DNA from 3 places in the Cellulomonas sp. plas2 genome. Region 1 is predicted to be linked to each of the others. Evidence: riboswitches for the same ligand, from Rfam matches in the RefSeq annotation. Region 1 holds a riboswitch; each other region holds the start of a gene.
The links. A riboswitch is a leader RNA that binds a small molecule or an ion and turns the genes downstream of it on or off. The one in region 1 is predicted to bind cyclic di-GMP.
Positions count from the first base shown of each region.

Region 1 (5,169 bases):
TCAGCATGCCGCCGAGCCAGCGCTGGTTGACGTAGGGCATGCCCACGCGCGCGGCCTGCTCGGCCACGGGCTCCTGCGCCTGCTTCTTCGTCCCGACGAAGAGGATCGACCCGCCGTGCGCGACCGTCTGGGAGACGAAGTCGTAGGCCCGGTCGATGTAGGTGAGCGACTGCTGCAGGTCGACGATGTAGATGCCGTTGCGCTCGGTGAAGATGAAGCGCTTCATCTTGGGGTTCCAGCGGCGGGTCTGGTGCCCGAAGTGGACACCGCTCTCGAGCAGCTGGCGCATGGTCACGACGGCCATGGCACGTCCTTCCGTCGCGCGCCCGTCGGGGCACGCGCACTCGTGCAGGAGCCCGCACGCGTCGCGCGCACGGGACCTGCGGTCTCGGTTGTCGGCCCGACCGGACGGCCGGGGCCCCTGACGCCGAGCCGGGCAGGCGCCGGGCGGACCCGGACCGTTGCCTGCACCGGTTCCGGACCGCGTGGTCGGGCAGGGCCCGACGGTGACGGCGACCGGATGACGGCGTGCGAAGTCGACCGGCGAGGGCCGGTCGCGTCACCAGGGTACCGGACGCCAGGCCGTGCCCGTACCGGCCCCGTCGCCGATCCGTCCCCAGCCCCGGTCGTGCGGTGCTCGCCCACGGCCCCGGCGGGGGCGCGCTGCTGCGATGCCTGCGGCCAGGCACGGTGCCGGCCATGGTTCCCCGCCGCTCCCCCGCCACCCCCCTGCTGATGGCCGCGCTCCTCGTCGCCGGCGTGGCCCTGCCGCTGCTCGCGGCACCGGCCTACGGAGGGAGCTCGACGACGACCGTCGCGGCGCCGGCCACGACCGCGTCGGCCGCCGAGGGCTGGCGGCTGCCGGTGGCGTCGGCGGTCCTGGCGCCCTTCGTGCGCCCGCCGCAGCCGTGGGCCGCCGGGCACCGGGGCCTGGACGTGCGCGCGGACCCCGGCACGGTGGTGCGCGCTCCCGCGACCGGCACGGTCGGCTTCGCGGGTGTCGTCGCGGGGCGCGCGGTCGTGGTGGTGCGGCACGACGGCGGCCTGCGCAGCACGCTGGAGCCCGTCACGGCGACGGTCCCGGTCGGGACCGTGGTGGAGGTCGGGGACGAGGTGGGCACGGTGGCGGGTACGGTCACGACCGCCGGCGCCTCGCACTGCGCGGACCGGTGCGTGCACTGGGGCGTGCGCGAGGGCGACCGCTACCTCGACCCCGGCGCCCTCGTGGGACGGCTGCCGCGGGTGGTCCTGCTGCCCTGGTGAGCGCCCGGCACGGCCCGTCGGTGCGGGCGGCGTCGATCCGTTCGCCGAACCGTGCGCCGATCCGTGCGCCGACCCACTACCGGTCGCGGGTCAGGCCGCCTCGGCGTCCGTCAGCCGCGTGCGCAGCCGGCCGATGGCGGCGGTGTGCATCTGCGAGATCCGCGACTCGGTCACGCCGAGGACGCGGCCGATCTCGGCGAGGGTCCGGCCCTCGAAGTAGTACAGGACCACGACGAGGCGCTCGCGCTCGCTGAGCTGCTCGACGGCCCGCGACAGCAGGAAGGCCTGCTCCTGCTGCTCGACCGAGCCGGCCGGGTCCTCCGCCCGCGCGTCGCGCAGGGCGTCGCCCAGCGAGGCGGCCGAGGAGCCGTCCTCGCCGCCGAGCAGCTCGTCGAGCGCGGCCACGTTCGTCGTGGCGAGCTGGCTGTAGGTCGCGCGGACCTCGGCGACGGGGAGCTCGAGCTCGGCGGCGATCTCGGGCAGCGTCGGCGTGCGGTGCAGGCGCGCCTCGAGGTCGGCCACGGCGCGGTCGAGCGTGCGCGCCTTCGAGCGGACGGACCGCGGGACCCAGTCGAGCGAGCGGAGCTCGTCGATGATCGCGCCGCGGATGCGGGCGGCGGCGTACGACTCGAACTTCACGGCGCGGTCCGTCTCGTACTTCTCGATCGCGTCGATGAGGCCGAACATGCCGTAGGAGACGAGGTCGGACTGCTCGACGCTGCTCGGCAGCCGCATGCCGAGGCGCCCGGCCACGGACTGGACCAGCGGCGCGTAGTGGAGGATCAGCTGCTCGCGGGAGCGGCGGCAGCCCGTCTCCTTGAACGTCGCCCAGAGCGTGTCGACCTCCGAGCGCGGGGCGTCGGGCGTCGGCAGCTCGGCCGGGGTGCGCTGGGCGGGGATGACGCCGGCCGGCGCGGTCACCGCGGGCGCCACGCGGGCGGCGACGGAGAGAGCGGCGGTCTCACGGGACATCCCGACCGGGGCGGACACGGTCAGGAGGGAACCGGGCTGCGGCATGATCGATCCTGTCTGTTCGGTGGCCCGGCTGACCTCAAGGGTCCCGTGGCTTTGCGTCCCCCCCTCGCGGAGGGTTTGCCGTTTCGCTGACAGTGAGGACTCTAGGCGACCGCACAGCCAGGAGCAATGGTCTGTCCCCACCGAACGGTGGTTTCACCCGCGCCGGGCGGTGCACCTGGGATGACGCGGCTCAAGCCCGCGGGTGCGCGAGCCGATAGGCGGCCCTCAGGCGCTCGGCGGACACGTGCGTGTACCGCTGCGTGGTCGCCAGCGACGCGTGACCGAGGACCTCCTGCACCGACCGCAGGTCCGAGCCCCCCTCGAGCAGGTGGGTGGCCGCCGCGTGCCGCAGGGCGTGCGGGGCCACGTCGGGGACGGCGGCACCGGCGGCGGCCGCGTGCACGACGGCCCGGATGCGCCGCTGGTCCACGCGCCCGCCCCGCGTCCCCAGGAGCAGCGCCGGTGGCGAGCCCGCGACGGCCAGGTGGGGCCGGCCGCGCGAGAGCCACCGCTCGAGCGCCACGGCGGCAGGCCTGCCGAACGGCACGACCCGCTCCTTGTCACCCTTGCCGACGACCCGCAGGAGCCGTCCCACGAGGTCGGCGTCGTCGACGTCGGCCGCGCACAGCTCCCCCACGCGGACCCCGGTGCCGTAGAGCAGCTCGAGGGCGACCCAGTCCCGCAGGGCGAGGGGGTCGTCGCCCGCCGCCCGGTCGCGCGCGCCGTCGACCAGCGCGGCCACCTGCGCGGCCGGCAGCACGGTGGGCAGCGTCACGCGGGGCCGGGCGCTGGCCAGGCGGGCGGCGGGGTCGACGGCGACGCGGCCCGTGCGCTGCGCCCAGGCGAAGAAGGTGCGCGCCGCCGCCGTCCGCCGGGCGAGCGTGCCCCGGCTGAGGTGCGCCGCCGCCATGGCGGCGAGCCACGAGCGCAGCACCGCGAGGTCCACGTCGGCCAGCGTGGCGCTCCCGCGACGGAACGCATGGGACAGCAGGTGGTCGACGTCCGCCCGGTAGGCGCGCACGGTGTGGCGTGCCAGGCCCCGCTCGGCGCCGAGGTGCTCGGCCAGGTCCGCCAGCAGGCGCGCGCGCGCGGGGTCGCCCGGCAGCAGGGGGACGTCGGACACGGGGTCACTGTGGACCGCCTCCCCCGCCCCACCACGGAGGCGCGCGGACGGGCCACGTCAGCTCCCCCGCCCGCGCGACCCGAGACGACCCGCCCTGACGGCGCGTCACGTCGGGACGGCCGCGCGCCACCCGGTGGCGGTCCGCTGCGCCCAGCCGCCGAGCTCGAGGACCGCCAGCGCGTCCTGCGCCTCCCGTAGCGTGACACCGGCCGCAGCGGCGACGTCGCCGTCCGGGCGCGCCACCCGACGGGGCAGCGCGTCGTGCACCCGGGCGGCGACGGGGTCCACGTCCTCCGGCCCCCTGGTCGTCGCGGGGGCACCCGTGAGGGGCGCGCCGGTGTCCGGCGGTGCGTCCGGCGCGTCCACGGTACCGACGGGCTCGACGAGCTCGCGCACGTCGTCGGCGTCCGTCACGAGCGTGGCCGCCTCCTCCCGGACGATGCGGTGGCAGCCCGCCGACGCCGCCGACGTGACCGGTCCGGGAACCGCGCCGACGGGCCGCAGGAGGCCAGCCGCGTGGCGTGCGGTGCTGAGGGCCCCGGACCGCCACGCCGCCTCGACCACGACGGTCGCGCCGGCGATGGCCGCGATGAGCCGGTTGCGCTGCAGGAACCGTGTGCGGGTCGGCAGCGCGCCGGGCGGCACCTCCGCGAGGACGGCCCCGCCCTGCTCGACGGCCGCCGCGAGCAGCCGCGCGTTCCCGGCCGGGTACGGGCGGTCGACCCCGCCGGCGACGACGACGAGCGTCGTGCCGCCGGCGGCCAGCGCTCCCCGGTGCGCCGCCGCGTCGATGCCGTACGCGCCGCCGGAGACGACGACGAGGCCGGCCCGCGCGAGGTCGCCGGCCAGCCGGCTCGCCACGTGCTCGCCGTACGGGGTGGCGGCGCGGGCGCCGACCAGCGCGACGGCCCGCCGCCCGGCCGCCGGCAGCGTGCCGCGCACCCAGAGCGCCGGGGGTGCGGTCTCCCGCAGGTCGTCGAGCCCGGGCGGCCAGTCCTCGTCACCGGGGACCACGAGGCGCCCGCCGGCTGTGAGGTGGTCCCGGAGACCACCGTCGGGCGCGAGGCCGGGCAGGCGGACCGCCCACCGCGCCAGGGCGCGCCGTGCGCCGCGCCGGTCGTCCTCCCCGAGGGGCTCGACGAGGCGGGCCACCACCCCTTCGGGGGAGCCGGCACCCGAGGCGGCCGCCACGGCCGCGCGGACCCCGGCGAGCGCCGCCGGCGCGCCGTGCGCCGCGAGGAGCAGGCCGGCCGCCCGGTCCCCGGGCTCGACGAGCGCGCTCCACACCGCGCGGGCCGTTCGGTCGTCCCCGTCGAGCGCCCGCCGGTCCTCCCGCACCGGCCTGACAACCGAGCCGTTGCCCGCCCGCAGGGGCGTCACGCTCCCGCTCATGCGCCCTGCCCCCGCGTCCGCAGCCACAGCGCACGGCCGAGGTCGGCGCGGTCGGGCGCCACGCGTCCGGCCAGGTCGGCCAGCGTCCACGCCACGCGCAGCACCCGGTCGACCCCGCGCAGGCTCAGCGTGCCGCGGTCCACCGCCCGGTCCAGCTCCGCCAGGACCGCGGCCTCGGGACGCCACCGGGCACGCAGCCACGGGCCGGGGACCTCGCCGTTCGTGCGCCAGGGCGTGCCGCGCAGGCGCTCCGCGGCGGTCGCACGGGCTCCCTCGACCCGGGCGGCCACGACCGCCGTCGCGTCGCCGGGGACGGCGCCCGACCGCTCGGGCAGCACCTCCACCTGCAGGTCGACGCGGTCCAGCAGCGGCCC
Region 1 covers NZ_CM170155.1:2,462,914-2,468,082, forward strand. Annotated here, with positions in the region: gene rpsB (30S ribosomal protein S2) at 1-304, opposite strand, end outside; gene AC2TDM_RS11045 (peptidoglycan DD-metalloendopeptidase family protein) at 700-1,263, shown strand; gene AC2TDM_RS11050 (FliA/WhiG family RNA polymerase sigma factor) at 1,354-2,280, opposite strand; cyclic di-GMP riboswitch class I at 2,296-2,370, opposite strand; gene AC2TDM_RS11055 (tyrosine recombinase XerC) at 2,471-3,403, opposite strand; gene dprA (DNA-processing protein DprA) at 3,509-4,795, opposite strand; gene AC2TDM_RS11065 (YifB family Mg chelatase-like AAA ATPase) at 4,792-5,169, opposite strand, start outside.

Region 2 (5,169 bases), 820 kb from region 1:
ATGGCGCTCACCGCGCCCTGCGTGTCGGACTGGATCGCGTCCACACGGCGGGCGATGTCCTCCGTGGCCTTCGCCGTCTGGCCGGCCAGCTCCTTGACCTCGCCGGCCACGACCGCGAAGCCCTTGCCGGCCTCGCCGGCGCGCGCCGCCTCGATGGTGGCGTTGAGGGCCAGGAGGTTGGTCTGCTCGGCGATCTGCGTGATGGTCCGGACGACCTCGCCGATCTCCTGGCTGGAGACCCCGAGGCGCGCGACCTGGTCGTTCGTCGTGGCGGCGACCTCCGTCGCCTGGGTGGCGACCTTCGCGGCGGCCGCGGCGTTCTGCGCGATCTCGCGGATGGAGCTGCCCATCTGCTCGGCACCCGCGGCGACGACCGCGACGTTGCGCGACACCTCCTCCGCGGCGGCCGAGAGCTCCTCGGTGCGCACGCTGGTGTCCGCCGAGCTCGTCGCCACGCGCCGGGCGGCCTCGTCGAGCCCGCCGGTCGCGTCGGCGACCGACCCGGCGGCCACGGACACGCCCTGGAGCGTGTCGCGCAGGCGGGCCCGCACGTCGTTGAGCGTGGCGGCCATGCGGCCGAGCTCGTCGGCCGCGTGCACCTCGGCGGCCACGGTGAGGTCGCCCTCGGCGATGGCGTGCAGGGCGGTCTCCACGCCGCTCACGGACCGGCGGACCGAGCGTGCCACGGCGAGCCCGAGCGCCAGCGTCAGCGCGATGGTGCCCGTGATGCCGACGACGATCAGCGTCTGCACGCTGCGCGCGGTGGTCTGGGCGTCGGCCGCGGTCCCCGCCGCCCAGGCGTCGCCGCCCGCAGCCAGCGCGTCCAGCTCGTCCACGTAGGCGCTCTTGAGGGGTTCCGTGACGTCCGCCAGCACCTGCTCGTACGTCGCGGCATCACCCGACAGCGCCGCCGGGACGAGCTCCGCGTCACGGGCCTCCCGCCAGAGGGCGAAGGCCTCGAGGAACTCCTCCCAGTGCGGCAGCGGCGCCGTCGTGTCGACGAAGGTCTGCACGTCGGCGATCGCCGCGTCGAGCTCGGCGTCGTTCTCGACGAGCTCGGCCTGCCAGTGCTCGACCTCGTCCGGGCTGGCCACCGCGGCGAGCTGCGCGACGATCATGCGGGACTTGAGCTGGTTCTGGTGGATGGTCTGCGTCGGCCTCAGGACGTCGGTCTGCACCTGCGCCAGGTCCTGCGTCTGCCCGGAGACCGTGCCCAGCGCGGCGTAGGCGGCCGTGCCGAGACCGAGCCCGGCGGCGCAGAACACGCCGACGAGGCCGAGCAGCTTGGAGCGGACGGACAGGTCCGCGAACGGGCGGCGGCGGGGCGTCCCGGAGGTGACGGTGGTGGTGCGGCTCATGGTGCTCCTGTGCGCGAGGGCGGCAGACCGGGGGCGGCTGATGCGCACGGGTGCTCGTGCGACTCGTCCTGTCGTTCGGCAGCGGGTGCCGCGCGGTGAGCGGTCGCCCCCGGCTGGTAGCGTCCGTGACCCGAACGGGGCAGTAGCTCAGCCGGTCAGAGCAGCGGACTCATAATCCGTGGGTCGTGGGTTCAAGCCCCACCTGCCCCACCGATCGCCCGGCGGTGGCGGGGGAGTCGGCCCCGCGCCGTGCAGGGCGGCGGCGACGCCCCTCAGGAGACGTCGGGCAGCGGCAGGCCCAGGCCGAGGCGGACCGCGTTCTCCGGCATGCCCGTGGCCCGCGCCACCTGGAGGACGAGGGTCTCGATGAGGTCCCAGTGCGCCGGTCGGGCGGGCGTGGTGCCCTCCGCGGCGGCGCCCACCCACCGGTGCGCGACGCGCGCGTGCCGACGCTCGACGGCCGCGTGCCCGTGCGGCCGTCGCCGACCGTGCTCGTCCGCGGAGCCGGTGAGCTGCTCGTCGGGCCCCGGAGACGCGGTGTTGATGTGCTCGGCCAGGGCCCGGGCGTGGTGCTCGCTGCCCAGGCCCCAGCACTCGCCCGTGCGCACCGCGCCCGTGCGGAGGTCGACCTCCTCGTGGACGACGCCCCAGTCGAGCGTCATGCCGCCCGCGTCCAGCACGGGCTCGTGGTCCTCGCGGCCGGGTGCGCCCGCGCAGGGCCGGTGCTCGACCTCGGCGGGGTGCGGCGTGCTCCGCCGGTACCCGTCCTCGTGCAGGGTCGTCGTCATGGTGACCGTCCCCCTCTCTCACGCCGCATCCGTGCGGCATGTCACCTCATCGGTCGGGGGCCTGCCGTCCTTGACACTTGCGGCGGGACCACGTGCCCGGTGGACCCCGCTCTCGTCCGGTCGGCCCCGCTCGAGGGGGAGGAGACACCACCGCAGCGGGTGATACCACGGGTGGTCGACACGACCGGCGCCTGCCACGTCCGCGCCGGTGAGAGGCGTGCGACCCTCGACCGGTCACCCGGACGGCCCAGCCGCGGGGGGTTGCGTCCGCTTCCGTCCGGGGCGGGGGATCTTGCCGCGATGTCCGCCTTTCCGGCATAGTTCGTGCCGTCAGCGACAAGGGCAAACCCACCGCGAGGTGGGGACGCAGAGCCACGGGGCCCCACGGGTCAGCCGAGCCGCCGAACGACAGGAGAGCTCCCATGAGCACCGCCACCACGTCCCTCGCCGAGCTCCAGGCCGCCCAGGGCGCGCTCCTCACGCCGGGCGAGGTCGCCAGCCTCTTCCGCGTGGACCCCAAGACGGTCACGCGCTGGGCCCAGGCCGGCAAGATCTCCGCGGTCCGCACCCTCGGCGGCCACCGCCGGTTCCACGAGGCGGAGATCCGCCAGCTCCTCCAGGGCGTCCCGCAGCAGGCCGCCTCCGCCGACTGAGCCCCGGGAACCCGAGCTCGCCGCGCACCCGCCCGCCGGCCACGACGCCGGCGTGCGGGTCCGCGCGTGGGAGGATCGGGGCATGGCCATGCGTGACATCCGTGTCGTCCCCGACCCCGTGCTCCGCACCCCCTGCGAGCCGATCCGCGAGGTCGACGAGCGGGTCCGAGCCCTGGTCGAGGACCTGCTCGAGACCGTCGACACCGAGGGACGCGCGGGGCTGGCGGCCAACCAGATCGGCGTCTCGCTGCGCGCGTTCTCCTGGAACATCGACGACGAGGTCGGGTACGTCCTCAACCCGACGATCGTCGAGCTGAGCGGGGACGAGTACCAGGACGGCGAGGAGGGCTGCCTCTCGGTGCCCGGCCTGTGGTACCCGACCCACCGGGCCTGGTACGCCCGGGTCGAGGGCACGGACCTCGACGGTCGGCCGGTCGTCGTCGAGGGCACCGAGCTGATGGCCCGGTGCCTGCAGCACGAGGTGGACCACCTCGACGGGAAGCTCTACCTCGACCGGCTCGAGCGGTCCGTCCGCAAAAAGGCCATGCGCGCGCTGCGCGACCAGCTGTAGGGGTGGCGCGCGGGGGCCGGGGTCGTGCATCCTGTCCCCGGCGCACCGCGCGCCACCGCCGGGCACGCCGTCCCGGCCCGTCGTACCGAGGTCGTTGGGGAAGACGCATCTCGGACCGACAGGAGGACGGCATGGCAGGCTCGATCACGCGCGGTGTTCTTTTCGTGCACTCCGCGCCCCGCGCGCTGTGCCCCCACGTCGAGTGGGCGGCCGGCAACGTGCTGGGCGTGCGCGTCGCGCTGGACTGGACCCCGCAGCCGGCGGGCCCCGGTCTGCACCGCAGCGAGCTCTCGTGGCAGGGCCCGCAAGGCACCGGGGCGCGCCTGACGTCCGCGCTGCGCGGCTGGGCGCACCTGCGCTACGAGGTGACCGAGGAGCCCAGCCCCGGCGCCGACGGGTCGCGCTGGAGCCACACGCCGGAGCTCGGCATCTTCCACGCCGCCACGGACGTGCACGGCAACGTCGTCGTGCCCGAGGACCGGGTGCGTGCGGCGCTCGAGCACGCGGCCGACCCGCAGCGGCTGCGCGCCGAGCTCGACCTGGCGCTCGGCCAGGCGTGGGACGACGAGCTCGAGCCCTTCCGTTACGCCGGCGCCGGCGCCCCCGTCCGCTGGCTGCACCGCGTGGGCTGAGCGGGCGCGCCGAGCCGCCGCGCTGAGCGGGGGCTCCGAGCCGCTCGGTCGCTCAGCGGCGTCGCGGGCGGCCCCGGGCGGCCAGCGCCGCGAGGGCGACGACCACGGCGACGGCCGCGGAGCCCGCGGCGACGTACTTGTCGCCGTACCAGAGCGGCTCGTACATCGCGGGCAGCGGGCCGATGGCGGGCACCCGCACGTAGACGCTCGCGACGAGGGCGACGACCGACGCGGCCGCCACGACGAGGAACGCCGTCCACGCGGCCCGGCTGCCGCGGCCCAGGACGGCCAGCACGACGACCGCGCAGACCGCCGCCTGGGCCGCGAACAGCCCGCTGAGCGTGAGCGCGCCGTCGGCCGTCAGCGGTGGCCGGTCGAGCGCGATGCGGAGGTGCACCCAGCCCGAGACCCCGAGGGCCAGGGCGCCAAGGACGCGTAGGACCACCCCCGTCCGCGCGCCCGGCGGCCGCCCGCCGGCACGGCCGGGCGCGCCCCCGCGGCCCCTCTCGCGCACCGCGACCCCGCCCTCAGGAGACCGTGAACGTCTTGGTCATCGGCGGGTGCGGGTCGCACGTGTACGTGTACTCGCCCGGCTCTAAGGTCACCTGCCAGGTCGTGTCCTCGGTGCCCTCGACGGACGTCGTCTCGTCGACGCCGGCGCCCGTCAGGTGGAAGTTGTGGATCGTCGTGGCGTCCTCGACCCGGACGGTGTACTCGCCGGCCGGGAGCGTGGTCACCTCGGTGCCCGCCTCGTCGGTGAGCAGGATCTCGAAGGCGTCCGGGTCCTCTGCGGTCCCGAGGGTGGCGACGAGCACCGTGCCCTCCACCGCGGGCCCCGGGGTGCCTGCGGCCTCCTCCTCGGCACCACCGCAGGCGGCAGTGACGAGCAGCACCACGGCGGCACCGGCCAGCAGGGACCTCCTCCTCATGGGAGCACCCTCCGATCTGTTGAGGGAACAACCATTGCTGACACGAGGCCTCGCCCGCAAGCACCGGGCGGGCACGGGCGCGCCCTCGGCTCTCAGGCCGCGGCCACGTCCGCGCCGTTCGCGGACGGGAGGACGGGCGTCAGACGGTCGTGACGACGAGGGCGACGTTGTGGCCGCCGAAGCCGAAGGAGTTGTTCACCGCCGCCAGGTCGCCGTCGCCGAGCGGCCGCGGCGTGTC
Region 2 covers NZ_CM170155.1:1,641,155-1,646,323, forward strand. Annotated here, with positions in the region: gene AC2TDM_RS07265 (methyl-accepting chemotaxis protein) at 1-1,358, opposite strand, end outside; tRNA gene AC2TDM_RS07270 (tRNA-Ile) at 1,495-1,568, shown strand; gene AC2TDM_RS07275 (hypothetical protein) at 1,631-2,146, opposite strand; cyclic di-GMP riboswitch class I at 2,478-2,552, shown strand; gene AC2TDM_RS07280 (BldC family transcriptional regulator) at 2,569-2,799, shown strand; gene def (peptide deformylase) at 2,882-3,370, shown strand; gene AC2TDM_RS07290 (DUF3145 domain-containing protein) at 3,502-4,002, shown strand; gene AC2TDM_RS07295 (hypothetical protein) at 4,055-4,516, opposite strand; gene AC2TDM_RS07300 (cupredoxin domain-containing protein) at 4,530-4,931, opposite strand; gene AC2TDM_RS07305 (beta-ketoacyl-[acyl-carrier-protein] synthase family protein) at 5,071-5,169, opposite strand, start outside.
Region 2: it holds a riboswitch for cyclic di-GMP, as region 1 does, so the genes downstream of both, AC2TDM_RS07280 (BldC family transcriptional regulator) here and AC2TDM_RS11050 (FliA/WhiG family RNA polymerase sigma factor) in region 1, are expected to answer to the same signal.

Region 3 (5,169 bases), 550 kb from region 1:
GTTCGGCGCCGTGCTGGGCTTCATCGTCGGGCTCGGGTTCGTGCTGCTGCGCGCGGCGCTCGACACGCGGGTGCGGACCGAGGCCGACCTGCGTCGCCTGACGCCGGCCCCGGTCGTCGGCGTGCTCTCGTCCCGGGAGCGCGCCGGGATGGCCGGTGGGCGGACCTGGGGCGAGGACTACCGCCGCCTGCGCACGAACCTGCGCCTGCTCAACGAGGCCCAGCGCCCGCGCAGCGTGGTGGTCGCGTCCTCGTCGGGGACGGGCGGCACGGCCGCCGTGGCCTTCAACCTGGCGCGGGCGGCGGCCGAGGGCGGTCTCAAGGTGTGCCTGGTCGAGGCCGACCTGCGCCGCCCCTCTCTCGCGCAGAGCTTCAACCTGCCCGAGCAGCCGGGCCTGGGGGACGTCCTCGCGGGGACCGCCGTCATCTCCGGCGCGCTGCACCAGGTCGACGGCGTCGCCGTCATGCCGGCCGGAGTCACGACGCTGAGCCCCGCCGACGTGGTGACGTCGCCCGACATGGCCCGCCTGCTGGCGGAGCTGACCGCGTCCTACGACCTCGTGGTCGCCGATGCGCCGCCGCTGCCGCAGGTCACCGACGCCGCGGCGCTCGGGGCCGTGGCCGAGGGCGTCGTCCTCGTCGTCGAGCGGTCCCGCGTGACCCGGGACCAGGTCGCCGCCGCCGTCGGCGCGCTCGACCTGGCGGGTGCGCGCCTGCTGGGGACGGTGCTCGAGGCGGCGCCCGAGCCCACCGTCGCCCGCGGATGACGGGCTGACGGCGGCCCCGACGGACGGTCGCGGACGACGGAGGGGCGGGACCGCCACGGTCCCGCCCCTCCGTCGTCCCCAGCCTTGGCGACCCTCAGCTCAGGGCTGCAGCCCGGGCAGGGTGCCGGCGCGGCGCTGGCCGCCGCCCGCGACCGTCTCGGGCGTGTTGTTGGTCAGCACGCGCATGAGCGGGTAGAGCTTGCGGAAGTCCGCGTGCAGGGCGGCCGCCTGCGCCGGGTCGACCCCGGACTCCGCGTACAGCGCCACGGTCGAGGACCGGATGAGCACGTGGGCGCCGTAGTCCTGCAGCGCCCGGGCGAGGGCGCGACCCTCGGGGGACAGGTCCAGGGCGTCGACGTCCACGGACGCCGGGATGGCCAGCATCGTGCCCATGGGGATCGTGCCCGAGTACGCCCACGAGGAGTCCCCGTCCTCGGTACGGGCCGGCCACACCTGGCCCTCCTTGAGCATCCAGTTGGGGATGCCGACCGCGAGCGTGTGGTCGATGGAGCGGGCCTGGAGCTCCTCCGCACGGATGAGGCCCGCGAAGAACGACACCCCGGACGCGCGGGAGCCGTCCTTCATGCCGTCGCCGGTCAGGTCGGTCTTGACCACCCGGGTCGTGGTCCAGCTCGTCGCGCCGACCTTGGTCATCTTGTAGAACTCCCAGGCCGTACGGCCGTCGGGCTCGATGATCCCCACGTGCTTGTCCGTGCCGTAGGTGGCGGTGGTGCCGGACGGGATGCGCACCTTGTGCACGTCGCCGGTCTTCGTGTTCGTGACCGTGGCGACCGGGTCGCTGCTGCGGGCCTGGAAGACGGCGATCGACCAACGGGTGGAGTTCACCACCGGCGTGCCGGACAGGAAGGTCCGCGTGCGCGTGTCCCAGGTCTGCTCGAAGCGCGCACCCGAGCCGACGGCCGTGTTCCAGACCGCCGACGACGCGAAGGGGTGCTCTGCCGGGTCACGCAGCTCCCCGGGCGCAGGCGCCGGGGCCGGGGCCGGGGCGGGAGCGGGCACCGGTGCGGGCGCCGGTGCCGGTGCCGGTGCGGGGGCCGGTGCGGGGGCCGGGGCCTCGCCCGCCGGGGACGCCGCGTCCGCGTCGAAGTCGTCGTAGGTCACGGTGACGTCCCCGTCGGCCTTCGACACGTACGTGCTGAGGCCGACCTCGCCCGCCGTCTGCAGGCCGGGGGTCCCGTCGGTCGTCTCGACCTGCCAGCCGTCCGGCTCGGCGCTGCCCGCGGGCCAGGCCTTCGCGCGCAGGGTCGTCGGTGAGGTGCCGGTCACCGCGAGCCGCACCTCGTAGTTCGCGTCCGGCGCGTAGTCCGCGTCGAGCGGGGCGCTCGCGAGCGTCGTGCCGGCCTGTGCCAGGCGCAGCTCGAGCGCGCCCTCCCACGTCACGACGAGACGGGCGCGGTAGTCGCCGGCGCCGGGGACCGCGCGGCCCAGGACCGAGGCGTAGACGGCGGGACCTGCGCCGGCCGCACGGTTCGTCCGGACGGTGGCCCGGGTGTCCGTGGCCGTCCGCGACACGTCGTGCAGGAGCGAGGCGGCCGTGACGCCGCTGCCGACCGTGTGGCGACCGGCACCACCGGTGACGTAGTACCAGGCGCCGCTCTCGTCGTCGCTCCAGGTCCCTCCCTGCTGGGCGGGGCCCCAGCCGTCGCCCAGCTCCCGGGAGAAGGCGTCCTGCGCCACCGCCTCGGTGTCGGCGGCGACGGCGGAGGACGCGGCGGCCGTCGTGGCGCCGGTGGCGAGCAGGACGGCCGCGAGGGACAGCCCGCCGGCGCGGACGGTCGCCGGTCGTCGGGAGGACCGTCCATCGGCAGGACCGGACGGGACGGAGGCGACGGAACGGTTCGTCGTGGGGAGGCCGAAGGGCACGAGCAACTCCTCGAGCGGCGCAGCGGTGCGCGCCGGAGACGGGGCAGGGTCATGGTGGTGCCGCCGCCGGGGCGGGGCGGGTCGACCGTACGGGGGCTCCGGCGCGCCGAGAACCCCGCCGTGCCACCGGGCGCACCGGCGGTCAGCGGGTGAAAGTCGGCCCCGGGGCACGCCGGAACGGGTCCGTGGTGCTATACGCGGCGGCCGCGGTCGAGGGCTCGGCCGGTGTGTCACCCCTGCTCACGCCCCGAGGTCGTCGTCGCGCGCCCTCGACCACCGCTCCACGCGTGCCCGAGGGCGCTCTCGGGCACCCGCACCCCCGGCCGTGACCTTCCTGTGACCCAACACACGCGGGTCGCGGCGGCTGGAGTCCAGCATGTGGACGCCTCAGCAGGGTCGCCGCCGGCCGCCGTGGACCCGAGGAACCCCCGGACGAGTGACGGGCCGTGGGTGAAGTCCGCCGCTGCCGCTGCCGAAGGAGACGGGGAGCCACCACACGACAACGGCAAACCCGTCGCGAGGCGGGGACGCAAAGCCGAGGGACCCCCGTGGTCAGCCTGGCTACCGAACGAGATGGAGCACCGGTGATCCGCACCCGACCGTCCTCGACCGCGCCCGCGGGCACCCCCGCCCGGCACCCGGTCAGCCTCATCGGCACCACGACGCTCGCGCTGGCGCTCGTCGCCGGCGCCGTCGCCCCCGTCCACGCCGCCGCACCCGTCCCCGCAGCGTCGGTGCTGCCGGCGGCCACGACGCCCGTGACGCTGGTGGTCGACAGCTTCGCCCGCACCCTCACCGGTGGCTGGGGCTCCGCGACGACCGGTGGCTCGTGGGTGAGCTGCGGCGGTGACGTCGCCTACGCGGTGTCCGGCGGGACGGGCCGGCAGACGGTCCGCCCCGGCGCCACGGCGGCCTCCGTCCTGGGCAGCGCCGCAGCCGTGACGGACGCCGACACGCGTGTGACGGTGGCGCTCGACCGTCCTGCCGGGTCCGGGCCCGCCGCGTACGCCTCGGTGCTGGGGCGCAGCGTCGCCGGTGCCGGCGACTACCGCGCCCGGGTCGTCGTCACCTGGTCCGGCGCGCTGCAGCTGCAGCTCAGCCGGTCGGCGACGGCGCTGCGCACGGTCGACGTGCCCGGTGTCGCCTACGCCCCCGGGGCGAAGCTCGTGGTGCGGCTGCAGGTGACCGGCACCGCGCCGACCACCCTGCGCGCGAAGGTGTGGGCGGCGGGCTCGGCCGAGCCGGGCGCGTGGACCGTGACGGCGCAGGACGCGACGGCAGGGCTGCAGACCGCCGGCCGGGTGGGCCTGAGCACCTACGTGGCCGGGTCCTCGGCCAAGGAGCTCGTGGCGAGCTGGTCCGGGCTGACGTCCGCGTCGGTCGTCGCGCCCAACGTGGCGCCGACCGCCGCCTTCACGCCGTCGGTGCGCGACCTGGCCGTGGCGGTCGACGGCAGCGCGTCCGCCGACGTCGACGGGACGATCTCGAGCTGGTCCTGGTCCTTCGGCGACGGCGCCACCTCGACCGGCCCGACGGGGACGCACACCTATGCCACCGGCGGCACGTACCCGGTGACCCTCACCGTCGTGGACGACGACGGGGCCACCGCGCAGGTGCGCCGCGACGTCGTCGTGGTCGCACCCAACGTCGCCCCCACGGCCTCCTTCACCGCGGTCGCCAAGGACCTCGGCGTCACCCTCGACGCCGGCGGTTCGCGCGACGCCGACGGGTCCCTCGCCTCCTACGCCTGGACCTTCGGCGACGGGTCGACCGGCACCGGTGCGACCCCGCAGCACGCCTACGCGTCCGCCGGGACCTACACCGTCGGCCTGACGGTGACCGACGACCGCGGGGCCACCGCCCGCGCGACCCGCACCGTCACGGTGACCAAGCCGGCCGGGACGCGCGTCGCGGCGCTGCAGCCCTTCGCGAGCACGGCCTTCTGGAACACCTCCATCGGCTCCGGCGCGGTCTTCGAGTCCGCCGCGGACACGCGGACCCGCATGTTCCTGTCGGGCACGCCGGTCATCAACTCCACGCGCTGGTCGATCGCCGTGTTCCGTGCGAAGGCGACGGACCCGCTCGCGACCGTCACGAACCTCAAGGACGGCAAGGTCTACCAGGTCCGGATCCCGGCTGGCACCGCGCCCACCTACGGCACCGACAAGCACGTCGGCGTCATCGACCCCGACGGGCTGTGGGGCTGGGAGTTCTACAAGATGACGCAGACCGGTCCCCTGACGTGGACCACGACGCGGGTCGTGCGCACGGATCTGACCGGCGACGGCATGAAGGACGGGTCCCGGGCCTCGAGCATCTCCTTCTACGGCGGGCTCATCCGCAAGGAGGAGCTGCGCTCCCTGTCGATCCGGCACACGCTCGCCGTCGGCATCCCCAACGAGATGCTGAAGATGGGTCCGGTGTGGCCGGCTCGCACGCAGGACGGCGACGCGTCGCTGTACTACAGCGGCCAGATCCCCATGGGGACGATGCTCGCGATCCCCGGGACGGTGGACGTC
Region 3 covers NZ_CM170155.1:3,013,014-3,018,182, reverse strand. Annotated here, with positions in the region: gene AC2TDM_RS13450 (tyrosine-protein kinase domain-containing protein) at 1-766, shown strand, start outside; gene AC2TDM_RS13445 (hypothetical protein) at 866-2,650, opposite strand; cyclic di-GMP riboswitch class I at 3,145-3,219, shown strand; gene AC2TDM_RS13440 (PKD domain-containing protein) at 3,235-5,169, shown strand, end outside.
Region 3: it holds a riboswitch for cyclic di-GMP, as region 1 does, so the genes downstream of both, AC2TDM_RS13440 (PKD domain-containing protein) here and AC2TDM_RS11050 (FliA/WhiG family RNA polymerase sigma factor) in region 1, are expected to answer to the same signal.